Regions from separate parts of the Micrococcus sp. PSi08 genome, predicted to be linked through region 1. Evidence: predicted binding sites of a transcription regulator. Region 1 holds the regulator's gene; the other holds the start of a gene.
What was found. Region 1 encodes LexA, which represses DNA repair genes until DNA is damaged. Its sites were predicted from a motif close to TCGAACANNTGTTCGA; they were not measured.
Positions count from the first base shown of each region.

Region 2: the regulator LexA is predicted to act here: its motif matches at 2,613-2,628, upstream of ACFI33_RS05040 (DUF6504 family protein).

Region 1 covers NZ_JBHNYP010000023.1:8,775-17,684, reverse strand. The annotation lists gene ACFI33_RS08950 (SseB family protein) at 1-644, opposite strand, end outside; gene priA (bifunctional 1-(5-phosphoribosyl)-5-((5-phosphoribosylamino)methylideneamino)imidazole-4-carboxamide isomerase/phosphoribosylanthranilate isomerase PriA) at 641-1,426, opposite strand; gene ACFI33_RS08940 (hypothetical protein) at 1,459-1,617, opposite strand; gene hisH (imidazole glycerol phosphate synthase subunit HisH) at 1,617-2,276, opposite strand; gene hisB (imidazoleglycerol-phosphate dehydratase HisB) at 2,276-2,857, opposite strand; gene ACFI33_RS08925 (histidinol-phosphate transaminase) at 3,039-4,160, opposite strand; gene ACFI33_RS08920 (LysM peptidoglycan-binding domain-containing protein) at 4,204-4,578, opposite strand; gene lexA (transcriptional repressor LexA) at 4,870-5,586, shown strand; gene ACFI33_RS08910 (ATP-dependent DNA helicase) at 5,630-7,729, opposite strand; gene hflX (GTPase HflX) at 7,726-8,910, opposite strand, start outside.
Region 2 covers NZ_JBHNYP010000010.1:66,437-75,346, reverse strand. The annotation lists gene ACFI33_RS05045 (DNA polymerase III subunit alpha) at 1-2,159, opposite strand, end outside; gene ACFI33_RS05040 (DUF6504 family protein) at 2,156-2,482, opposite strand; gene ACFI33_RS05035 (DUF6318 family protein) at 2,927-3,652, shown strand; gene ACFI33_RS05030 (PKD domain-containing protein) at 4,126-4,596, shown strand; gene ACFI33_RS05025 (hypothetical protein) at 4,665-5,381, opposite strand; gene ACFI33_RS05020 (SOS response-associated peptidase) at 5,595-6,446, opposite strand; gene ACFI33_RS05015 (hypothetical protein) at 6,448-6,696, opposite strand; gene ACFI33_RS05010 (S-(hydroxymethyl)mycothiol dehydrogenase) at 6,900-7,994, shown strand; gene ACFI33_RS05005 (MBL fold metallo-hydrolase) at 7,994-8,650, shown strand; gene ACFI33_RS05000 (uridine kinase family protein) at 8,683-8,910, shown strand, end outside.

The sequences.
Region 1 (8,910 bases):
TCGGCGCCGGCGTCGATGACGACGAGCTCACAGCCCTCGTCCACGGCGGACAGGCAGGCACGCGGCAGCCACACGGCCACGGGTCGGGCGACCGGGTTCCATGCCGTCAGCGCGGGCACGTTCGTGAACACCGGCAGCGCCTGCCGGCCGTCCGGCGCGCGCATGGTCACGAGGGCCACGTCCGCGGCCTTGTCCCCGTGCGCCGCGACGTCGTGCTCGTGACCGGTGTGGTCGGCGTGGTCGTGGACGTCGTCCTCGTCCACGGCAAGGGTGGGCACGACGGCGGCGAACACGCGGATGCGCGCGAGCACCTCCGTCACCTCCCGCTCACCGGCGGAGCCGTCCGTCAGGGCCGACATGACGGCGGTCCACTCGGCCGGGCTGGTGCCGTCGTCCTCGTCGAACACGTGCAACGGGTTCGCGGAGCCGTCCACGCCGGGGCCGGAGAGGTCACGGCCCTGCCACGGGACGCCCGCGGTGTCCGCGGTGTTCTCGCCCGCGGTCTTCTCCCGCATGCGGTCGAGTGCGGCCCGGATGTGCCCCGGCAGCTCCCGGGCCGCCGGATGCGGCACCGCGACCGTCTCGTCGATCGGACCGAGCCCGTCGTCGCGGGCCAGGCCGCCGTCGTCGTGCGAGCCCGTCACGGGGCGACCGGGCCGGGCTGCTCGGAGCGCGCCTGCTCCACCGTGGCGCCGCCGGCGACGGCCAGCGCCTGCTCCAGGCTGAAGCGGCCGGCGTACAGCGCCTTGCCCATGATCGCGCCCTCGACGCCCTGGCCGGTCATGGCCGCGAGCGCGGCAACGTCCTCGAGGGAGGAGATGCCGCCCGAGGCGACGACCGGCTTCGCGGTCTTCGCGCAGACCTGGGCGAGCAGCTCCGTGTTCGGCCCCTTGAGCGTGCCGTCCTTCGTGACGTCGGTGACCACGTAGCGGGCGCAGCCGGCATCCTCGAGGCGGGCGAGCACCTCCCAGAGGTCGCCGCCCTCCTTGGTCCAGCCGCGGGCGGCGAGCGTGGTGCCGCGCACGTCGAGGCCCACGGCCACCCGGTCGCCGAAGCGCTCGATGACGCGCGCGGTCCAGTCCGGGTCCTCGAGGGCGGCGGTGCCCAGGTTCACGCGCGCCGCACCCATCTCGAGGGCGTTCTCGAGCGAGGCGTCGTCGCGGATGCCGCCGGACAGCTCGATCTTCACGCCGATCTCCTCCACCACACGGCGCATGACCTCGCGGTTGTCACCGCGACCGAAGGCCGCGTCCAGGTCCACGAGGTGGATCCACTCCGCGCCGGCGCGCTGCCAGTCCAGGGCGGCGGTGACCGGGTCGCCGTACGAGGTGGCGCTGCCGGCCTCGCCCTGGACGAGGCGGACGGCCTGGCCGTCCTGGACGTCGACGGCGGGCAGCAGCTCGAGGGCGGGGGCGTTCGGGGTCATGGGGTTCCTCTCGGGTGGGGCGGCCGGCGCGGTCAGGCGCCGACGGTCAGGAAGGAGGCGGCGATGGCCATGCCGGCCAGCACGAGGACGATCACGATGGCCCACAGCGGCGCCTTCTGCGTGCGCATGGACCAGGCGGCGCCGAGCAGCAGCCCGCCGAGGGCGAGGTAGAGGACGGACCAGTAGGGCATCAGAGGGTCTCCAGCCAGTTGCGCAGCAGCTGCAGCCCGGCGTCCCCGGACTTCTCGGGGTGGAACTGCGTGGCGGACAGGGGGCCGTTCTCCACGGCGGCGATGAAGTCCGCGCCGTGGTGCGCCCAGGTGACCTGGGGCGGACGCATGGCGGAGATCGTCTGGTCGAACTCCCATTCGAGCACGCCGTAGGAGTGGACGAAGTAGAACCGCTCGTCCTCGATGCCCGCGAAGAGGGCGCTGCCCTCGGGCGGCCGGACGGTGTTCCAGCCCATGTGGGGCAGGACCTCGGCGGGCAGCTCGGCGACGACACCCGGCCACTCCCCCATGCCTGCGGTGCGCTCGCCGTGCTCGACGCCGGCGTCGAAGAGGATCTGGTGGCCCACGCAGATGCCGAGGACGGGTCGGCCCCCGGCCACGCGGCGGCCGATCCAGCGGGTGCCGCCGACCTCGGTCAGTGCCCGCATCACGGACGCGTACGCCCCGACGCCGGGCACGAGCAGCCCGTCGGCCTCCTGCACGGCCTGCGGATCGCGCGTGAGCTCGACCTCCGCGCCGGCCCGCTCCACGGCACGCAGCGCCGAGTGCACGTTGCCCGAGCCGTAGTCCAGGACGGCGACGCGCGGCCGCACGCCGGGGACGGTGGTGGGGCGGGCCATCAGAGGGCGCCCTTGGTGGAGGGCACGCCGGTCATGCGGGGGTCGTCCTCGACGGCGGCGCGCAGGGCGCGGGCGAAGGCCTTGAACTGCGCCTCGACGATGTGGTGCGGATCCCGGCCTCGCACGACGTCCATGTGGAGGCAGATCGCCGCGTGGTACGTGATCGACTCGAACACATGGCGGGTCATGGAACCGGTGAAGTGCCCGCCGATGAGGTGGTACTGCTGGCCCTCGGGCTCGCCCTCGTGCACGAGGTACGGCCGGCCGGAGACGTCGACGACGGCGCGCGCCAGCGCCTCGTCCAGCGGCACGGACGCCTCGCCGAAGCGGCGGATGCCGGACTTGTCCCCGAGCGCGGTCTTGAGCACCTCGCCCAGGGTGATGGCGACGTCCTCGACCGTGTGGTGCACGTCGATGTGCGTGTCCCCGGTGGCACGGACCGTCAGGTCGATCTGGGAGTGCCGGGACAGCGCGGTGAGCATGTGGTCGTAGAACGGCACGGTGGTGGAGATCTCAGCGCGGCCGGTGCCGTCCAGATCCATCTCGACGTACACGTCCGACTCGCTCGTGGTGCGCGTCATGCGCGCACGGCGTCCGGAGATCAGCTCGGCTGCCACGGGTCCTCCTCGGGCTGGGTCCGCACCGGTCCGGGACGGGTGCGGGGGGATGCGGGTGCGCGCGGCCGGTGCCGGCGGGCCGGGGCGCCGCGCGCGCTGTCCCTATCCTAGGGAGCCGGGCGGACGCCGAGACTCCGGTGACGCCTCAGGACCGGTCCCCGGTCTCGCCGAGGACCTCCGCGAGAGCGGTGAGGAACGCCGTCGTCTCCGCCTCGGTGCCGGCGGTGACGCGCAGGTGGTGCGGGATGCCGACGTCCCGCACGAGGACGCCGCGGTCGAGCAGGCGGCGCCACACGTCGGAGGCGTCCTCGAGGTGACCGAAGAAGACGAAGTTCGAGTCGGACACCGAGGGCCTCAGTCCCAGGCCGCGCAGGGTGGAGACGATGCGGTCGCGCTGGGCCTTGATGTCCTCCACGGTGCGCAGCAGCGCGTCCACGTGGTCGAGAGCAGCCTCCGCCGTGGCCTGCGTGACCGCGGAGAGGTGGTACGGCAGGCGCACCAGGCGCAGGGCGTCGGTGACGGCGGGGTCCGCGGCCAGGTAGCCCAGGCGCGCGCCGGCCAGGGCGAACGCCTTGGACATGGTGCGCGTGACGATCAGCCGCTCCCGGCCGGGCAGGAGGGTGAGGGCGGAGCGGGTGCCGGCGAGGGCGAACTCCGCGTAGGCCTCGTCCACGACGACCATGGCGCCGGGCCCGCCGGCGGCCTCGTTCTGCGCCTGCGCGGCGTACACGGCCTCGATGGTCGCCAGGTCCAGGGCGGTGCCCGTCGGGTTGTTGGGCGAGGCCAGGAAGACGACGTGCGGACGGTGCTCCCGCACCATGGCCGCCGCGTGCTCGGCGCTGAGGGTGTGGTCCGCGGCGCGGCCGCCGTCCACGAACACGGTGTCCGTGCCGCCGGCCAGCAGCGGGTACATGGAGTACGAGGGCAGGAAGCTCAGCAGTGTCCGCCCGGGGCCGCCGAAGGCCTGGAGGATCTGCTGCAGGATCTCGTTGGAGCCGTTGCCGGCCCACACGTGGCCCGCCGTGAGGCCGTGGCCGAGGTAGCCGGCGAGCGCGCGTCGCAGCCCCGTGAACTCGCGGTCCGGGTAGCGGTTCAGCCCCCCGGCGACGGCCGCGACCCGCTCGGCGATCGCGGTGGCGACCTCCTGAGGCACCGGATGCGTGTTCTCGTTGGTGTTGAGCATGTACGGCACGTCCAGCTGGGGGGCGCCGTAGGGGCTCAGGCCGCGGAGGTTCTCGCGCAGGGGCAGAGAGCTGAGGTCGGTCATGGCCGCCAGTCTAGGAACCGTGGAGGGCGAGGCCCGCCGTGCGTCACCGCGTGGCCGGGACGAACAGCTCCTCGCCCGGGGCGGGGGCCCGGCCCTCGAGCCCGTTGAGCTCGTCGATCGTGGCGATCACCTCGTAGACGTCCGCCTCCGGCGCCACCGTGGTGGCGATGGTCCACAGGCTGTCCCCGGGCATGACCGTGACGGACTGGGTGGCCGGTCCCGCGGTGTCCGCGGACACCGCGGCGGGCGACAGCAGCACACCCAGGAAGAAGGCGGCCGCCAGCGTGGCGGCCACGGCCGCGGCGATCACGGGGATCCCCCGCAGCACGAGGCGGCCGCGGCGGGTCAGACGGATGGTGGCCGGACGCGGCCGCGCCGTCGCGGGCGAACCGGCGAACTGGGCGGTGGTGAGCGTCATGGTGTCCTCCTCCGGGGCGGATGCCCTCCAGGTGATCGAACATGTGTTCGAATCCGTTCGAATGCCTTTCTAGCACAGGTGTTCGAGACATGCCACGACGAGATCGAACATATCTTTGAAGGAGAGGCGGCTCTCCTCTAGGCTCGAGGCCATGCACGGACGCCCCGGAACGCCCCGGGACCGCCAAGACACAGGCAACCAGCGGGGGCGGACACGGTAAGCGTCCGGACGGCAGCCGGACGCCGGAACACGAGTCCGGCCACCATCACCCCGGGAGAACGGACGGCAGCCATGAGCACCACCGACGATCAGCCGGCGGCGCGCGCGCCGCTCACCGACCGCCAGCGGCGGATCGTGCAGACCATCCGGGACGCGATCGCCGACCACGGCTACCCGCCCTCCATGCGCGAGATCGGCGACGCCGCGGGCCTGGCCTCGCTCTCCTCCGTCACGCACCAGCTGGGCCGTCTCGAGCGGCACGGCTACATCCGGCGCGACCCCGGACGCCCGCGTGCCCTCGAGGTGCTGCTCGACGTGGACGGCACCCCGCTGGGCGAGGCCGCCTCCCCCACCGCTGCGCCGTCGTCGCGGGTCTCCGCGATCCCCGCGTGGCACACCGGCGCAGACGAGGCGGACAGCGTGCCGGTCCCCTGGGTCGGCCGCATCGCGGCGGGCGGACCGGTCCTGGCTGAGCAGCAGGTCGAGGACGTCATGGCGATCCCGCGACGCCTCACGGGCGAGGGCGAGCTGTTCATGCTGCGCGTCACGGGCGACTCGATGGTGGACGCCGCGATCTGCGACGGCGACTGGGTGGTGGTGCGCCGGCAGGACACGGCGGAGAATGGCGACATCGTCGCGGCCCTCCTCGACGACGAGGCCACCGTGAAGACCTTCCGCCGCCGCGACGGGCACACCTGGCTCCTCCCCCAGAACACGGCCTACGAGCCCATCCTCGGCGATCACGCCACCGTGATGGGGCGGGTCGTCACGGTCCTGCGTTCGCTCTGACCCGCTCCCTCCGGCCGGGCCGACGGCCCGAGGCCGAGCGAGGTCAATCGCCCGAGGCGAGCCGTGCCAGCACCCCGCGGACGACGTCGCGGTCCGTGGTGCGCCAGAAGTCCGGCAGGGCGCTCGTGATGTAGCCGCCGTACCGCTCGGTGGCCAGGCGGGGGTCCAGCACGGCCACCACGCCGCGGTCCGTCACGGAGCGCACGAGGCGCCCGGCGCCCTGGGCCATGCGCACGGCCGCATGCGTGGCGGAGATCCGCATGAACCCGTTGCCGCCGTGCCGGGCGACGTCCCGGGTGCGGGCCTGGGAGAGCGGGTCGTCCGGCCGCGGGAACGGGATGCGGTCGATCACCACGAGCCGCAGCGAGTTCCCCGGCACGTCCACGCCCTGCCACAGGCTCATGGTCCCGAACAGGGACGTGTCCGGCTCCTCGGAGAACTGGCGCACGAGGGCGGAGAGGGTCGCGTCCCCCTGGCACAGGATCGTGGTCTTCGGCCCGAGCCGACGGCGCATCTCGGCGGCGGCGTCCTCGGCCGCCCGGCGCGAGGAGAACAGGCCGAGGGCCCCGCCCCGCGACGCCCTCAGGAGCGCCTCGAGCTCATCCAGGGACTCGGGCGAGGCCGTCCGGCCGGGCCGGGGCAGGTGCCGGGCCACGTAGAGCACCCCCTGACGCGGGTAGTCGAAGGGGCTGCCGACGTCGAGGGCCTCGAACTTCGGGGCGTCCGGGCCGGCCAGGCCCACGTCGCCGGCCACCGAGTCGAACCGGCGCTCCCCCGAGCCCACGGTGAGCGTGGCGGAGGTGAGCACCGTCGTCGCCTTGCCGAACAGGCCCTCCCGCAGCTTGCCGGCCACCGAGAGCGGGGCCACGTAGAGCTGGGGCGGGTCGGTCTCGTCCCCCGGCTGCCAGCCCACGCCGGGCTCGAAGTGGCCGGGGCGGGTGGCCCACAGCACCTCGGGGAAGTCGGCCTCGGGCCGGGCCGCGAGCATGCGCTCCACCACCTCGAGGACCTCGAGGATCCGCGAGCGCGCCATCTGCCGTCCGCCGTCGGCATCGGCCTCCTTGTCCTTGTCCTGGCCGAGGTCGGACAGGCACTGACGCGCGGCGGTGAGGACGCCGGTGAGGGCCTGCTCCTGCACCTCGTCCGGGCCCGCGGCGATCAGGCCGGACGGGGTGTCCGTGAACGCGCGGTCCAGGGCCGCCCCGGCCTCGATCAGGTCCTCCACGGCCACCGTGGTGTGGCGGCGCAGCGAGGTGGCCGCGCCGTGCACGATCGACCCGGACAGCTGCCCCGTGACCGCACCGGTCACCCGGTCCTGCAGCTCGTGGGCCTCGTCCACGACGACGGCCGAGTACGCCGGCAGCACCGCGAGCCCCTCGAAGGCGCTGATGGCGAGCATCGCGTGGTTGGTGACCACGACGTCCGCGTCCGCCGCGTCCGCGCGGGCCCGCTCGGAGAAGCACTCCTCGGCCTGGGGGCAGCGGGACGCGCCGAGGCAGTCGACTGCGGAGACGGAGACCTGCCGCCACGCGCGGTCGGTGACGGGGACCTCGAGGTCGTCGCGGTCCCCGGTCTCGGTCTGGTCCGCCCACGCCCGCAGGTACATGACCTCCTTGCCCAACAGGGAGGAGGGCCCGGCGGCGCCGTCCGTGGCGGAGCCGATCACCCCGCCGTCGTCGGCGACCGTGAAGAGGGCCTCCTCGCCCTCGTCCCCGGGGTAGCCGCCGTCCACCTTGTGGCGGCACAGGTAGTTGGAGCGGCCCTTGACCAGGGCGACGACGGGCTCGCGAGGCAGCTCGTCCTTGAGCGCCTCGACCAGCCGAGGGGCGTCCCGCTTCATGATCTGGGCCTGCAGGGCGAGCGTGGCCGTGGCGACGACGACGGGGTCCTCCTGCGTCATCGCGTGCTGGAGCGCGGGGATCAGGTAGGCCAGGGACTTGCCGGTGCCGGTGCCGGCCTGCACGAGCAGGTGGCGGCGCGACTCGAGGGCGCGCGCCACCTGCAGCACCATCTCCCGCTGACCCGCGCGGTGCTGGCCGCCGGTGGCCTGCACCGCGGCGTCCAGGAGGCGCAGCGCCTCGCGCTCGTGCTCCGTGCGTGGCTGCGCGCCGCCCGCCCCGGCTTCCTTCGCCCGGTCGCTCACGACGCGTCCGCCTCCACGACGAACTCGGCGAAGTCCGGCGCGATGTCCTCACGGACCAGCACGGACAGGCGGGTGCCGCCCTCCTCGTAGCCCTCGGCCAGGATCTCCGCGTCCGCCGAGTGGAGGCGGGAGACCAGCTCACCCCGGGTGAACGGGACCAGCAGTTCGAGCCGCACGTCAGGCCGCGGGATGGTGGCCGCGATGGCGCGCTCGAGCTCGTCGATGCCCTCGCCGGTGCGCGCGGAGACCACCACGGCGTGGGGCTCCTTGGCCCGGATCCGGGCGATGACGGCCGGGTCCGCGGCGTCCGCCTTGTTCAGCACGATGATCTCGGGGATCCGGTGCGCGTCCACCTCCGCGAACACGGAGCGCACCGCGGCGATCTGGCCCTCGGGGTCCGGGTGCGAGCCGTCCACGACGTGCAGGATGACGTCCGCGTCCGCGACCTCCTCGAGGGTGGAGCGGAACGCCTCGACCAGCTGCGTGGGCAGGTTCCGCACGAAGCCGACCGTGTCCGAGAGGGTGTAGCCGATGCCGTCCGGCGTCATGGCCTTGCGCACGGTGGGGTCCAGCGTGGCGAACAGGGCGTTCTCCACGAGCACCCCGGCGTGGGTGAGGCGGTTGAGCAGGGAGGACTTCCCGGCGTTGGTGTACCCGGCGATCGCCACGGACGGCACCCGGTTGCGACGACGGTTGGCGCGCTTGGCCTCGCGGGCCGGCTTCATCCCGGCGATGTCCCGACGCAGCTTCGCCATGCGGGTGCGGATGCGGCGGCGGTCCAGCTCGATCTTGGTCTCGCCGGGGCCACGGGAGCCGATGCCCTCGCCGGCGGCGGCACGGCCGCCGGCCTGCCGGGACATGGACTCGCCCCAGCCGCGCAGGCGCGGCAGCAGGTACTCGAGCTGCGCGAGCTCGACCTGGGCGCGGCCCTCACGCGAACTCGCGTGCTGGGCGAAGATGTCCAGGATCAGCGCGGTCCGGTCGATCACCTTCACCCGCACCACATCCTCCAGCGCGCGACGCTGGGACGGGGCGAGCTCGGAGTCCACCACCACGGTGTCCGCACCGGAGAGCGCCACGATCTCGGCGAGCTCCTGCGCCTTGCCCTTGCCGAGGAACGTGGCCGGGTCCGGGGTGGCGCGGCGCTGGATGACGCCGTCGAGCACCTCCGAGCCCGCGGT
Region 2 (8,910 bases), on a different contig from region 1:
ACGGGCCGCAGGTCGGGGTGCGGGTAGTGGGCGGGTGCCCAGCCGTGCCGCTGTTCGAGGAAGGGCCGGACCATGTCGGACTGCATGGGGCCGGGGCGGAAGAGGGAGATGTCCACGGTGAGGTCGTTGAACTCGCGGGGGGCGAGTTTGCCGACGAGCTCGCGCTGGCCCGGGGACTCGATCTGGAAGCAGCCGAGGGTGTGGGTGGTGCGGATCATCGCGTAGGTGGCGTCGTCGTCGAGGGGCACCTGTTCGAGGTCGATGCGCTCGCCCGTGGTGCGTTCGACCTCGGCGATCGTGTAGGCGATGGCGGACTGCATGCGCACGCCGAGGATGTCGAGCTTGAGGAAGCCCATGGGGTCCATGTCGTGCTTGTCGAACTGGCTCATGGGCAGGCCCATGCCGGAGGGCTGGACGGGGGTGCGGTGCAGCAGGGTGGCGTCGCCGAGGATGACGCCGCAGGGGTGCATGGAGATGTGGCGGGGCAGGCGGTCGAGGCGTTCGGTGAGGTCGACGAGCAGGTCCAGCTGGCGGTCGCCCTCGGCGCGGCCGGACTCGATGCGGCGGGAGAGGCCGCCGAGTTCGGGCATGCGCTGGAGTGCCTCGCGGAAGTTCGAGGCGGAGAAGCGCCAGAGCTGCTTGGCGATGGCGTCCACCTCGGGTTCGGGCATGCCGAGGGCGAGGCCGGCGTCGCGGACGGCGCCGCGGGCCCGGTAGGCGTTCTGCATGCTCATGAGGGTGGTGCGCTCGGCGCCGAAGCGCTCGACGACGGCGTGGTAGATCTCGTGGCGGCGGGCGGACTCCACGTCGATGTCGATGTCCGGGAGGGTGGAGCGGTCGGTGGAGAGGAAGCGCTCCATGATCAGGCCGTTGGCCATGGGGTCGACATGGGAGATGCGCAGGGCGTGGTTGACGAGGGAGGAGGCGCCGGAGCCGCGGGCGGCCACGCGGATGCCCATGCCCTCGATGAGGTCGACGACGGCGGCCACGGTGAGGAAGTAGGAGGAGAAGCCGAGTCGGGTGATGATGCCGAGCTCGTGCTCGGCGCGGTCCTGCAGGTCTCGGGCCGCCTGGCTGGTGCCGGGGAGGCCTCCCCCGGTGTGGAGGTGGGGGTAGCGGGCGAGGAGGCCGGTGCGGGTGCGCTCGCGCAGCACGTGCTCCGGGGGGCCGTCGATGCCGATGACGGCGGCCTCGGGGACGCGGGGCACGCCCCAGCCGAGGTCGGTCTCGGGGTCGAGTGCGCAGGCCTCGGCGAGGCGGCGGGTGGCCTCGAGCAGGGGGGCGGGGCGGTCGTCGGCGGCGAAGGCGACCTCGTGGGCGATGCGGTGCATGGCGGCGGTGGACTTGAGCCAGCCCTGTCCGTTGGGCTGCAGGTCGTGGAGGGCGTCGAGGGAGCTGAGGGCACGGACGGCGTCGAGGACGTCCGCGGTGGCGGCGCCGTCCGGGGCCGCGTAGCGCACGGCGTTGGTCAGGACGGCGGGGATGCGGGCCTGGCGGGCGGCGCGGAGGGTCTTCACGGCGTGCCCGGTGTCGAGGCGGCGGCCGGGGGCGGAGAGGTGGGTGACGACGTCGGCGTGGGGGCTGCCTGCGGGCAGGGCCGCCTTCCAGCGGCGCAGGGCGGCGAGGCCGGCCGCGTACCGGCGGCGGGCCAGGTGGCGGCCGACGTCCGAGTCCGGGCCGAGGAGGACGAACAGCTCGGGGGTGGGCGGGTTGTCCCGGTTGGCGGCGGTGGGGACCCGGCCGGCCGCCGCGGCGGCGAGCTCGGCGACGCTGGCCCAGGGGCTGCCGCCCGCCGCTCCCCCGGTGGTGCGGGCGTGGGCGGCGGAGACTAGCTCGCACAGGGAGCGGTAGCCGGAGCCATGACAGCCGCCTCGGGCGAGCACGACCACGCGGCCGGCGTCCTCGTCCTCGCTCCACCGGACGGCCAGGTCCACGCCCACGATCGGGGTGATGCCGTGGCGCAGGCAGGCGCCCACGTGCTTGGCCATGCCGTAGAGCCCGTCCCGGTCGGTGCAGGCCAGCAGGTCCATGTCCGCGGCCGCGGCGGCGGCCACGAGGTCCTCGGGCCAGCTGGCCCCGTAGTGGGCACTGAACGCGGAGGCGACGTGCAGGTGGGCGAAGGGTGCGGCGGTGCGTCCGGCCGCGGTGGCCCGGCTCATGCCGACCGCCTCAGGTCCTGGGCGTGCTCGTGGACGCGCACGAGCCGCCACCGGCCGGAGTCCAGGTGGTGGGCGACGTCGAGGGTCTGCAGGGGCGCGGCGCCGGCCCGGGCCAGGCGGACCTGCAGCCGCCACATCTCGTGGTCGACGAGACCGGCGCCGCGGCCCTTCTCCGCGCGGACCTCCTCCGCCCACCAGCGGCGCCGCTCGAACCAGCGCACGGGGCGCTCTGCGAGGACGTAGTCCCGCCCGTTCCAGCGCAGCCCCTGCGGGGTACCGTCTGCCCCGCACTCCACCGCCACCGACTGTGTGAGGACTCCCATTCTGCTTCTCTCCCTGTGCACTGCTGACCGGACCGACGACGGGGTGCCGTCGGGCGATGGGAGCGCGGCCCGTCCGGCGGACCGGACGCGGGGAAGAAGTGGGAAGGTGGGGCCGCACCCCCGATCGTACTCGAACACGTGTTCGAATGCGATGTGTGCGAAGGTAGGGCGCCCGCCGGACACGTTAAGGACGCATGGCCCCCGGGATGGGAGGGACCGAGTCCTGGCCGCGGACCTCGACCCGACCCTGGGGCGCACATGCACGAGAAAATCGTCTCTTGGGCCGGAAGAAGTGCGCCGGCACGGTCCTGTGGACAATGCGAGCAGGACCACAATCCGCCTGCGTATACTCCGAACCAACCGGGCCTCGCATGCCACGGGCACCGCGCTGCGGGATCAGCGCGGGAGGCGCGGACACACGACGGACGTCCAGTTGGAGGGGAAATGTCTCTCACCGCACCCGGGCGCGCCCTGCGCCGCCACCGATTCGCCCAGGCCGGCACGCTCAGCGTGGCCTTGGCGCTCGCACTGACCGCCTGTGGCGGGCAGTCCGAGCCCGCCGAGTCGTCGACGACGTCACCCTCGTCCGCCAAGCCCGCCGTCGAGACGTCCGCGCCCGCGAGCACGAGCGAGACCGCGGGCGTCAGCTCATCCCCCACGGCCACGGAGAGCAGGTCCGGCGAATACGTGCCCGCATCTGCCGACGGTCCCGCTCAGAACGTGCCCAAGCCGGAGATGCCCGCCGCCATGAAGGAAGAGACCAAGGAGGGCGCCGAGGCGGCGATTCGCTATTTCTGGGACGCGCACTACTACGCCGAGCAGACCGGAGACACGGAACTCCTCGACTCTCTCTACAGCGAGTATTGCGAGTTCTGTTCGGTCCGTAGCGACAGCATTGATGGAATTTATAAGGATGGTGGCTGGTACACCGGCACGGAACCTCGAATTGACTCGATGCTCACTGCACAGTCGGAGAACGGGTACATCTCGACGTTGCTCATCACAACTGAAGACGGGACCGGGTATTCCAGTGATGGCTCCATTCCAGAGGACGCCCGAGTCGCACATGCGTCGAAGCAGCCCTGGCTAGTAGAGGTCTCCTACGACACCAACAACGGCCGCTGGGTGATTGATGAAATGACCTACGAGGGTGGAGACCCGTCTCAATGAAGCACCAGACACTGATTGCTATGGCAGCGGCTATCACGCTAGCTAGTGTCGGAGCGACAGGCGCCTGGGCTGTCACTTCGCCTTCCTCCGCCACCTGCAAATCAACGAATATCAATTATTCCGCTCGATCAGACTCTTTTAATGGAACGTCTCACTGTCGTAATGAAAAAAGGCCTGATCGCAAAAGTGCTGTGACCGCGGGGAGCAGGAGTCGAGACTCTGGCAGAGACTCCCACCTAGAGCACAAGACGGTCAGTGCATGCTTCTCAGGGCAGCTGGGCAATCCGGATTTCGAGAGCTGCCGAGAGCAGGAGGACAACTTCTGCCCCGAGGGTTCATGGATCCGGGCGCAGACCATAGACACCCGTCAACCTGATGCGAATCCCGTCTATGGCGCCCCCAAATGTTGGACGGCCAAGGCCTCCAGCAACGGCGCCCCGCCCGTCTCCATCGACGAGGTCCGCACGCTCCTCGTGCTGGAGCCTGAGATCCGGTCGGACAATGGCGGACGCGGGATCCGCAATGCGGAGACGAACTTCTACGCAGACGCCGAGACGCGCACGCTCGTCACCACCCTCAACGGGGTCGAGGTCGAACTCCGCGCCGCGCCGGTGAGCTTCCACTGGGATTACGGGGACGGGTCCCCCACCAAGACCACCTCGGTCGCAGGCCAGAGCCAGCCGGAGTTCAACGTCCCCACCCCCACGAGCCACGTGTACGAGGACACCGGCCAGTACACGGTCCGCCTCACCACCGTGTACATCGGCGAATACCGGGAGGCCGGGGGCGAGTGGGTGCTCATCCCGGGCACCATCAGCCTCGACTCGGCCCCTGTCACCGCGAATATCTGGCGCACCATCACCCGCAATGTCGCCGATGACTGCAGCGTCGACTCCTCAGCCTGGGGCTGCACCGGCCCCATCGAATCCGCTCCGGCCGGCTGAGCACAGACCGCGGGGCGGCCGACGGTCTCCCGTCCACCGCCCCGCGGCCCCCTCGTCGGCCGGGTGTGTCAGACCCGGCGCACCCGCCCCCGGGCCATGAGCACGAGTCCCGCGCCGAGGGCCGCGAGCGCTCCGAGCGCGCCCGCCGGAACCTCACGCCCGGTCTCGACCGTGTCCGGGGTCGTGTGGGTCTCCTCCCCGCCCGTTCCCTCTCCCGGCTCCTCCCCGGCCACGGGCGCCGGAGTGTCGACGGGCTCCTGCTCGGCGGGCGGCACCGGGTCCGCCTCGCCGGGAGACGGGGCGTCCTCCCCCGCCGGCACGTTCAGGGCCCGGGGCTTCTGCCCGTCCGCGAGCAACTCGACGAGCGCGAAGACGTCGGACCGCGCCGCGTCCTGGGTGATGATGACGTCCTCACTCTTGGTCATCCCGTCCAGCGACCAGTCGAGGACGAGGCGGTCGTCGGTCGGGTATGTCGCGTCGGCGAGGTAGTGAAACCCGGTGAAGGAGTCCACCGTGGTGTCGCGCCAGAGGGCACCCCAGCGCGGACCCCACGAGAGTTCCGCGACCGCCACGTCGTCGCCCAGGCCTTCGGGCCGGAACGGCAGCAGCACGCCCGGCTCGGCGTGCTCCAGCGTGAGGAACCGCTCGGGGTAGTCCCCGAACACGGGGTCGGCCAGGCTGTGCTCGCCCCACGCGTAGACGAGCCCGGCAGAGGGGCCTCTGTTGCCCTCCGGAGTGCCGGCGGTCTCGTCGTAGAGAGCGGCGGCCACCGGGGTGCCGTCCACGGACAGGGTGAACAGGAGATGACCGTCTCCGGCCTCACTGTGGCACCCCTCCAAAAGATGCGGCGCTCGCGCCGGCCCGGTGACATCCACGCTACGCAGAGCCCATTCTCAGGGGGAGTTCAGGACGGTCTCGGATCCGTCTCGATCCGATCACGGTGCCGCGGCACCGCGTTCCCGCGCCTCACGGGCAGGTCATCCCCGTCGCCCCGTCCCTCAGAGCAGCGTTCTCTGCTGCTCTCTCATCTCCTGGGTCAGCTCCGGCCCGTTGTTCCGGACATTCCCCACGGCGCCCCCCACGGGCCGCAGCGACCAGCCCGCCGCGACGTCGTACGCGCCGGCGCACACCTCGCCCACGAGGGCGTCAGCTTCTTCGGCAGACCCGAGCGTGTCCGGGGCGAGCCACCGGCCCATCGTCTCGGCGTCCATGGGCACGGGCAGCCGGTCGTGCAGCCGGCCGAGTGCGGCGAGCACCGGATCGTCGTCGTCCGCGTCGGGCGCGGCCATGGTGAGGATCGTCGTCGAGAGGACCCAGGCGTCCTCCCCCGCGGCCTTGGCCTCGGGGTCCTGCCACCACTCGTACAGGCCGGCGAACCAGATGACCGGCCCCTCGCCGTCCCCGGCCCCGGCCGGGTGCACGTAGTAGGGCTGCTTCTTCGCGGCCCGCCCGTCGGGACCCTTGGCGCCAGGCTCCGGCGTCTTCCACTCGTAGTAGCCCTCCACCGGCACGGCGCAGCGTCGAGCGCGGACGGCGGCCCGGAACGTCGGCTTGGAGGCCACGGTCTCCGAGCGCGCGTTGAACGCACGGGACCCCACGGACAGCTCCTTCGCCCACGGCGGCACCAGGCCCCAGCGTGCCACGTGGATCCGCCGGGTCACCCCGGCACCGACGTCGCCCCCACGGGTGCCTCCGGCACCGACGTCGTCCGCATGCGCCACGAGGATCGGCACCTCGGCTGTCGGCGCCACGTTCCAGCTCTGGCGCAGCACCAGCTCCTCATTCGTCTCGGCGTCCCCCAGGGCCACCAGGTCGCTCGTGGCACGGGCCATCACGTAGCGGCCGCACACGTCAGCGGTCCCTCCCGTCCCGGCCGCGCTCGACATACATCCACGCGATGCCGAGGGCGAAGCCCATCATCGCGCAGCCGATCACGGTGCCCCAGGGCCTCTCGGTGCCCAGTCCGAACACCACGCCCAGCCCGACGCCGATCAGCAGCCCCACCAGTGGGATGCGCCACTGAGCGAGCGTGCCGGCACCGGCCGGAGCCCCGGCTGGAGCCTCGTGGGCCTCGTCCTCGTCTCTGCCATGTCGTGCCACGGTTCGCCCCTCCGTTCACATCGATGTTGCGGCTCAGGTTGCAGTCTCCCCCGGCCGCCGCGGCGACACCACACCCCAGGCCCGGGCCTCTCACTGATGCGTCGCACAGAGTCCTGTGGTGGGATGGGCGGAACGAGCCCGCACGTCGCGCCGCCCCACGCATGCGCGGCATCGGGCAGATCCCCACCACCAGGAGGAACAACGTGTCCCAGAAGGTCCGCGGCGTCGTCGCCATGGCGAAGGACGCCCCCGTCACCGTCGAGACCATCGTCATCCCCGATCCGGGACCCGGCGAGGCCGTCGTCGACATCAAGACCTGCGGCGTCTGCCACACGGATCTGCACTACCAGCAGGGCGGGATCGGGGACGAGTACCCGTACCTGCTCGGCCACGAGGCCACGGGTGTGGTCTCCGCGATCGGCGAGGGCGTCGACCACGTCAAGGTCGGCGACACCGTGATCCTCAACTGGCGCGCCGTGTGCGGCGAGTGCCGCGCGTGCCGGAAGGGCGAGCCGAAGTACTGCTTCAACACCCACAACGCGACCCAGAAGATGACCCTCGAGGACGGCACGGAGCTGTCCCCGGCCCTGGGCATCGGGGCGTTCGCGGACAAGACGCTCGTCCACGCCAAGCAGTGCACCCAGGTCGACGGCGTCGACACTCCCAAGGAACAGGCCGCGGTCGGCCTGCTCGGCTGCGGGATCATGGCCGGCATCGGCGCGGCCATCAACACCGGCGAGGTCAAGCTCGGTGAGTCCGTGGCCGTGATCGGCTGCGGCGGCGTCGGCGTGGCCGCGATCGCCGGGGCGAAGCTCGCCGGCGCCACCACGATCATCGCGGTGGACATCGACGCCAAGAAGCTCGCGAAGGCCGAGGAGCTCGGCGCCACCCACACCGTGAACTCGAAGGACGAGGACCCCGTGGAGGCCATCCGCGCGGCGACCGGCGGCTTCGGCGCCGACGTGGTCATCGAGGCGGTCGGCCGCCCGGAGACCTACGAGCAGGCGTTCTACGCCCGGGACCTGGCCGGCCGCGTCGTCCTGGTGGGCGTGCCCACCCCCGGCATGGAGCTGAAGCTGCCCCTGCTGGAGGTCTTCGGCCGCGGCGGCGCGCTGAAGTCCTCGTGGTACGGCGACTGCCTGCCGGAGCGCGACTTCCCGATGCTCGTGGACCAGTACCGCCTGGGCCGCCTGCCGCTGGACGAGTTCGTCACGGAGACCATCGCCCTGGACGAGGTGAACGAGGCCTTCGAGACGATGAAGTCCGGCGACGTCCTGCGCTCGGTGGTGGTGCTCTGATGGCGCGCATCGATCACGTGGTCACCTCCGGCACGTTCTCCCTGGACGGGGAGACGTTCGACGTGGACAACAACGTGTGGATCGTCGGCGGCGCGGAGCAGTGCGTCGTCATCGACCCGGCCCATGATGCCTCGGCCGTCTGGAAGAAGGTGAACGGCCGCCAGGTGCTGGCCATCGTCCTCACCCACGGCCACGACGACCACATCCGCCAGGTCCAGGAGTTCCGCCAGATGGTGGACGCCCCCGCGCTGCTCCACCCCGCCGACCGCATGCTCTGGGACGACGTCTTCCCCGACGAGGAGCCCGATGGCGCGCTCGCCGAAGGCGACGTCCTGCGCGTGGCCGGCGTCGAGCTGCGGGTGCTGCACACCCCCGGTCACTCCCCCGGCTCGGTCTGCCTGTACGCCCCCGCCCTGGGCGAGGCCGGCGACGACGGCGCCCCGACCGGCGTCGTGTTCTCCGGCGACACCCTGTTCCAGGGCGGGCCCGGCGCCACCGGCCGCTCGTACTCGGACTTCGACACGATCATCGAGTCCATCCGCGAGCGCCTGCTCTCGCTGCCGGAGGCCACCGTGGTCCACACCGGCCACGGCGACTCCACCACGATCGGCACGGAGAAGCCGCACCTGCAGGAGTGGATCGACCGCGGCCACTGAGGACGCGCCGAGGTGGGGAAGAATGGTCCCCCGTGACCATCCTCCCCGCCTCGCCCCCTCCTTCCGTGATCCTGCTCGGCGGGGCGTCGGGCTCCGGCAAGTCCTACCTGGCCCGGCGGCACGGCCGGCCCCACCTCTCGCTCGATGCGTTCTACCGTCCGCAGTCCGACGATGGCGCCGCGGGTGGGCCCGGCCCCGTGTTCCCGCGCACCCCGTATGGCGAGATCGACTGGGACCACCCCGGAACATGGGATGAGCAG